2 regions of the Exiguobacterium sp. UBA7533 genome follow, and region 2 is predicted to be linked to the other one. Evidence: riboswitches for the same ligand, from Rfam matches in the RefSeq annotation. Region 2 holds a riboswitch; the other holds the start of a gene.
What was found. Region 2 has a riboswitch for S-adenosylmethionine ahead of B2U10_RS13435 (LLM class flavin-dependent oxidoreductase). Riboswitches for the same ligand answer to the same signal wherever they lie in the genome.
Positions count from the first base shown of each region.

Region 1: it holds a riboswitch for S-adenosylmethionine, as region 2 does, so the genes downstream of both, B2U10_RS05470 (2,3-diketo-5-methylthiopentyl-1-phosphate enolase) here and B2U10_RS13435 (LLM class flavin-dependent oxidoreductase) in region 2, are expected to answer to the same signal.

Region 1 covers NZ_DLMP01000002.1:267,030-270,444, reverse strand. The annotation lists gene mtnK (S-methyl-5-thioribose kinase) at 1-1,135, opposite strand, end outside; SAM riboswitch class I at 1,213-1,316, opposite strand; SAM riboswitch class I at 1,522-1,623, shown strand; gene B2U10_RS05470 (2,3-diketo-5-methylthiopentyl-1-phosphate enolase) at 1,694-2,884, shown strand; gene B2U10_RS05465 (2-hydroxy-3-keto-5-methylthiopentenyl-1-phosphate phosphatase) at 2,881-3,415, shown strand, end outside.
Region 2 covers NZ_DLMP01000014.1:88,159-91,573, reverse strand. The annotation lists gene B2U10_RS13440 (ATP-grasp domain-containing protein) at 1-710, opposite strand, end outside; gene B2U10_RS13435 (LLM class flavin-dependent oxidoreductase) at 707-1,765, opposite strand; SAM riboswitch class I at 1,840-1,942, opposite strand; gene B2U10_RS13430 (DUF975 family protein) at 2,052-2,690, opposite strand; gene B2U10_RS13425 (DUF817 domain-containing protein) at 2,884-3,415, opposite strand, start outside.

The DNA.
Region 1 (3,415 bases), on a different contig from region 2:
TTCGTAAATCATCAAATGTCCGGCATTCGGTCCGACGTTTGATTAACGCCGATCCTAAACGTAAAGCATGTTGTTTTCGTTCTAGTCGTTCCGTCATAGAACTAATCGTTTCTAAATCAGCGACTGGTGCGAGTCCGATCGTCCGACGAATCAGTTCGCAACCGGCAAAGCCAAGGGCATCCTGCAAGATCGTGCTCAGTACATCGTCGACGAGTCCCGATGTCCGGAATGGTTCGACGGCTTCGCGTTCCCATAAGGCGCGGAACGTCGAAGCGAACGTCAGCCAGAACGTATCGATGTCGCGAATCCGGGCATCACGAAGTGCTGAATAATCCGGGTATGCTGCAAAGAATAAGTGGGCGATGAACTGTCCGACATCAAATCCGAATGGACCATAAAAGGCGAATTCTGGATCGATGACTTTCGTTTCCGTTGCCGAAGCAAAGATGCTTCCTGTATGTAGATCGCCGTGTAGCAACGCATCTCCTTTCGTGATGAAAAGCGCTTCGAGTTTTGCGACTTCGCGTTTCAACTCATCGTCCGCCCATAGACGTGCCACCTCTTCTTCAAGCCCGGCTTCAATCTCGTTCGTCTCCGCGTCATGGAACGGATCCGTGAAGATTAATTTTTCCGTGATGTCGCACAAGTCCGGATTGTAGTACGTTCGGGCGACACGTTTTTTTTCAACCGGACCAAGCGCAAAGTCCGATGTATGGAATAAAGTCCGAGCGAGATAAGAACCAATATGTTCCGCAAGCAACGGATACTGTTCACCTGCGAGTAAACCGCTTCGAACGATTGTCAGATGTGAAAGATCTTCCATGACCGTATACGCCTCGTCGTGACTAGCATGAAAAACACGCGGTACGAACGGCACGGCATGCCGGGCGAATTCACGGAGTGCGGATTGCTCGATCCACGCCCGCTCGAGTGATAGTGGCCAGCTTTCACCGACGACTTTCGCGTACGGAAGTGCTTGTTTTAGAATCAATCGATGTTCACCTTCTCGAATTCGAAAGACAAGATTGAGATTGCCGTCGCCAATCTCTTCTGCTTCGACGGCTCCGTCGCCGATCAGTCCTAGTGAGCGGACCCGTTCGATCGCGTCCTGTTCTGTAAATGCTTTGTATGTCATCTCAGTTCCCCCTGTGTGATACACGAAAAAGCGCCTCTTTTCGTCATCGAAAAGAGGCGCAGGAAAGTCACTGCGTCCTCTTATCTCTCAGACGAAACGTCTGTTGGATGTAGCACCGTGCCAAGTGGTCGGTTGCTGCGGCGTCATCGGGCCAATTCCCTCTGCCAACTCGCGATAAGAGTCGTATGTAGTTGTCGTGTGTGATATTGATTTGAATCTTACGCAATCCTCTTCCCTGCTGTCAAATCGAAATCAAGCAGAAACGGATATCGTTTTTGCTCCATATATAGAAAGAGTATTTTCAAAAAAATAAATTTTCTAAAAATAGTTTGACAAGTCGTGACTCTCATGTAAAAATTGCAATTAGATTTCACAATTTCATCCAATTCTTATCAAGAGCAGACGGAGGGACAAGCCCTACGATGTCGCAGCAACCGACCTTTTGGCACGGTGCTAATTCTTGCAGCTACTAAGCTGACAGATAAGAGTCCACGTTCGAATCATTCATGGTCTCTTGTCGCTGACAAGAGACCATTTTTTTATTGAAGGAGGAAAGACATGGCTTACATCACAGCTACTTATCAATTGACCGCCCGCGATCGACTGGAGCAACGCGCCGAACAACTCGCGCTTGGTCTGACGGTTGGTTCCTGGACGGAGCTGAATCATCTTGAGCAACAACAACTCGCCTCATTCAAAGGAGAAGTCGTACATACGGAAGAACGCGACGGTAAAGGCTATATCACGATTCGTTACCCGGAACACAATGTATCGCGCGACTTTTCTGCGATCTTGACGACCGTCTTCGGGAAACTCTCACTCGACGGTGAAATCAAATTAACAGAACTGCTACTACCCGATACATTCACGTCGGATTTTCCAGGTGCGAAGTTCGGGATCGAAGGGGTTCGTTCCTTGATTGGTGTCGAAGATCGTCCACTGTTAATGAGCATCTTCAAAGGGGTCATCGGACGCGATTTATCGTTCCTTCGTAATCAACTCGAAGGACAACTTGCTGGTGGGATCGATCTCGTCAAGGACGATGAGATCTTATATGACAATCCGTTGACACCGACGATTGATCGGGCACGGATCGGACGTGAGGTTATCGATGCTCATTTCCACCGGACCGGTAAACGTGCGTTGTATGCGATCACACTTAGTGGTCCCGTCTTTACGCTCAAGGATCAAGCCAAACGATTGATTGACGCTGGAGCAACTGCTTTCTTGTTGAATACCTTCACATACGGACTCGACGTCTTACGTGAATTGGCAAGTGATCCGGAGATCAACGTTCCCATTTTCAATCATCCGGCTTACAGCGGTGCATTGATTGCTAGCCCGAACCACGGTGTTGCAGCGCCTGTCTTACTTGGCACATTACCGCGCGTTGCTGGTGCAGACTTAACACTATTCCCGTCACCTTACGGCAATGTCGCTCTTCCGAAGGACGTCGCCCGCGGCATCGCGGTCGAAGCGACTCGCTTCGGTCAGACGAAAGCGATTTTCCCTGTCCCTTCAGCCGGTATTCACCCAGGACTCGTTGCTCAACTCGTACGCGACTTCGGGATCGATTCCGTCATCAACGCTGGTGGTGGCGTACATGGTCATCCGCAAGGTGCTGCGGCTGGTGTTATCGCTTTTCGTCAAGCACTTGATGCGGCACTCGCAAATGAATCCCTATCGAATGCTGCGTCACGACATGAAGAATTACGAGTCGCGCTCGACGCTTGGGGGATCAAGTCATGACCTTACGAATTCTTTGTGACTTCGACGGTACCGTAACGATGCAGGATAACATCATTGCACTCATGGAGGTATTTGCGCCAGTGAATGACTTCGAACCGTTGAAACGTGGCGTGCTCGACCGGACGTTGTCGATCCAAAGTGGTGTCGGGCAGATGTTCGCGCTTCTGCCGTCCGGCGGTAAAGCGGACTATCTTGATTTCTTGATGGAGCGCGCTGTCATTCGCGAAGGATTTTCGGAGTTGCTTCAGTACAGTCGTCGTCAAGGAATCCATTTTTCGATTGTTAGCGGTGGAATGGACTTTTTCGTCGAACCGATCTTAGCACCGTTCCTCGAGCAAGAGCAGATTTACTGTAACATTGCCGATTTCAGTGGTCCATTCGTCCACATCGATTGGCCACACGCCTGCGATGCCCATTGCACGAATGGATGCGGATGTTGTAAAACATCCGTTGCCCGTACATTATGCAAAGACGATGACGTCATCATCGTCATCGGTGACTCAGTGACGGACTTCGAACTCGCAAAACAAG
Region 2 (3,415 bases):
TGGAACTTCATCGGTGTTTGCGGCGCTTCTTCACCAACTGGGCAAAACAAGTCGTCAATCACACACGCATCAGCTGGGCAAAGTTCGAATCCTTCCGACGTATCGACTCGGACCGCATAGACAAATTTTCCACCTACGAACTCACACCGCGTGATGTACGGTTCTGGTGCTTGGATGTACTCTTGAATCAACGTGATGCCATCGACTGGTTCGTCGAATGTCGAACCATCGAGATAAGCTTCAAGTGCTTCAATCGAATGGAATAACTGGACGCCGAGACCTTTCCCGGCACGGTTATGTTTCGTGATGAATGACGAAACACCGATTTCTTTTGCTGCTTGTACGATTTGATCACGTCCGACAGCAGCCGTTGTCTTTGGTACACGAATCCCAGCCTTACGTAACGCTGTGTATTGATTAACTTTGCTGACTTCAAGACGGAGCGCACGCGTTCCGTTAAAGACAGTGCGGTCATGCTCTTCTAACCAAGCGAGGACCCCTTCCGTCAACTCTGGCGCATAACGATGCCCCCGCGTATGCGAAGACGCACTCATACGACTGTAAAAGACACCTTCTGGCGGCAGTTCATCTAACGGTACGATTCCTTCATTTAAGTGCCACTGCTCGTACGGCAACTTGAGTTCTTCGAGACGTTTGATGAGATGATCCGTCCATTCTTGGTTTTCGTGGAGAATATGAATTTTTGTCATGATTGTTGACCTACCTTTCGTTTCGCTTCGACCAGTGGCATTACGTCACGGGCAAAGCGTTCCATTTCTTCAAGTTGTGGTGAGAATTGTAACAAGAGCAACGTGACACCAGCGGCTTCGAACGCTAGAATCCGTTCGGCAATCTGTTCTGGTGTTCCGATCAAGTTCGGTCGCAGACCACGGTTCGAGACGGAATAATCATTTCGTTCGACCTGTTGTTCGAGTTGCGATTTACTGATGAAATCTTGATAACCGGCATAACCGGCGCTGTCTTCCTTGACGTCCGTGATGCGTTGCCACTCAAGAAGCGCTTCTTCTTCCGTATCCCGACAAATGATGTAGGCAGCAAGACCGAAGCTCTCAAGCGGTGCGTGTCCCGTCGCTTCCCGGCGTACTTTCATATCATTGATTTTATGAGCTACTTCTTCAACAGTGCCTCCATGCATGACGTAGGCATCACAATGTTCGACGATCGTCCGTTTTCCGGCTTCACTCTCTCCACCAGCGTAGAGCTTAATCCCCGGACGCTGGACGGGTTTCGGATGGAGTTCTGCCTGTTCGATCGTGTAGTGATTGCCGGAGAAGCTGTACGGTGACGCATCTGCCCATAGTCCTTTCATGACCGTGACGAACTCTTCCGTTCGGGCATAGCGTTCATCGTGTGCAGTAAAAATACCGTTGTATTGTTTTGCTTCTTCTGCCCACCAGGCCGAGACGACATTGAGCGTAAATCGTCCTCCACTCAACTGATCGATGTTTGCCGCCATCTTCGCCGTCGTCGCCGGATTATGGAACCCGGGACGAACCGCTGTCATGATTTCAAGGCGTTCTGTTGTTGCAGCAATCGCCGCTGCCGTTGTCCATGCCTCAAGACTCGGTTCCTTGATGCCTTTGATATCGTTCAAGTTCAATTCCGCAATCAACGTCGTCGAGAAGCCGATCCGTTCAGCTGTTTGTGCGACTTGTTTCGCATAATCGAATGTCGCTGGCATCTGTTCATCCTCGACGTTACGTAGCCATCCCCCAAAAATCGGTAACCAAAAACCATACTCCACTCCATCGTCCCCCTTATCATAAAAAAACGCTCTTTTCGAAGTTCGAAAAGAGCGACGGTATCTTGTCCTGTCCGCTCTTATCTTCAGAAGGTATTCCTTCCTGGAAGTAGCACCTTCCGCCATAGCGGGGTTGCTGAAGTGTCTTCGGGCCAGTCCCTCGACTTCTCTAGATAAGATGTGTTGCATTCATCGTACAGAATTCATTGAACTAAAGCAACCATTAAACCGTCTTTTCCTATCGGATTTATTCCAAAGAAAAATCCCGACGTAGTGTCGGGATTCGGAATTAGTATGGTGCGACGAAATCTGATGTCTGCTCTGGCGCCTGCTCCCCACGAATACGATCGTAGAATTTGGCAAGCGTGACACTGAAGTATGGTCCGACCCATAGGACAGCAAGACCAAGCGTAACGATAACAAGCAACGCCCAACCGATAAACGATAAGAAGAGCAAGAATGCTTCCATCTTGTGTCCATCCATGAGTTGCCGTGAGCGTGTAATTGCCTCGAGAATACCGATTGACGGCTCATCCCGAAGGATGTAGTACGTCAACAAGTAAGAGAATGACTTGATGATACCAGGGATGATTAAGAGTAACGTCCAGAGCGCGATAAAGATGAACTGAACAATGGCCAGCCCCACCACTTTCAGGAACATACCATATGGCTCAAACAAATCCGTCACTTTCGTTTCTTCGCCACGAGCAATCGACATGGCAATCCATGTCCAACCGACTCCTACTGGAATCAATAAAATCGACACCAATGATACAACGAGATCTATACTACTAGACGGCTCATCGATATCCGATCCAAATAAATTAGGAACACCCTGAATAATACTAAACAGCAGAAAAGCTAGGACTGCAAATCCCCAACGACCGCTGAGCGACTCCTTCGCTGCTTTCTTTAATTGAGATGACATGAGTAAGGTCCTCCTTGAAAAATAAGTTCTCACCTTACTCTACGGCTTAAAACTTCTAATGTTTCACTCTTTTTTCAATAATTTCCCGTCTCGTCACTGGTTGAGCCAAACACGCTCAAGTTGTCGTCCACATGTTAGAACGAACGTTGAACATCGAAGCGCTTCATCGCAAACGAAATGTCATGTTTTTCGTCTATGTACGCTGATATATCTCCACAGCCGGATCCTGTTGCTTGTATTTCGCGACGATGACGATCAGGACCGTGATGATCACAAGCAGGAACCAAGAAGACAACTTTCCGAGATCAACGACTTCCCATCCTCTTTCCTGATGTGGATAGACCCACCCTTTAAAGAACGTCACGATATTCTCAGCGATCCAAATAAAGAACGCGATCAGTAAAAAAGACAGGACGAGCGGCATGCGGTAGATTGTCTGCTCGATCGTAAAATGAACCCATGACTTATAGAAGACAAGGACGACGAGGACCATCAATAGCCAGCGTGCATCGAAGATCCAGTGGTGGGTGAAGAAGTTGAGATAGACGAGACTGCCTACGCTGATCGCAAGCCAAGGTGGTGGAAATGCTGTGAAGCGTAAATGAAATCTTCGGAACGCTTGACAGACATAACTTGCGACACTTGCATACATGAATCCTGCATACAAAGGAACACCAGCCACTTTCGTTAGAGCCTGTTCCGGATAACTCCAAGACCCAACGTTC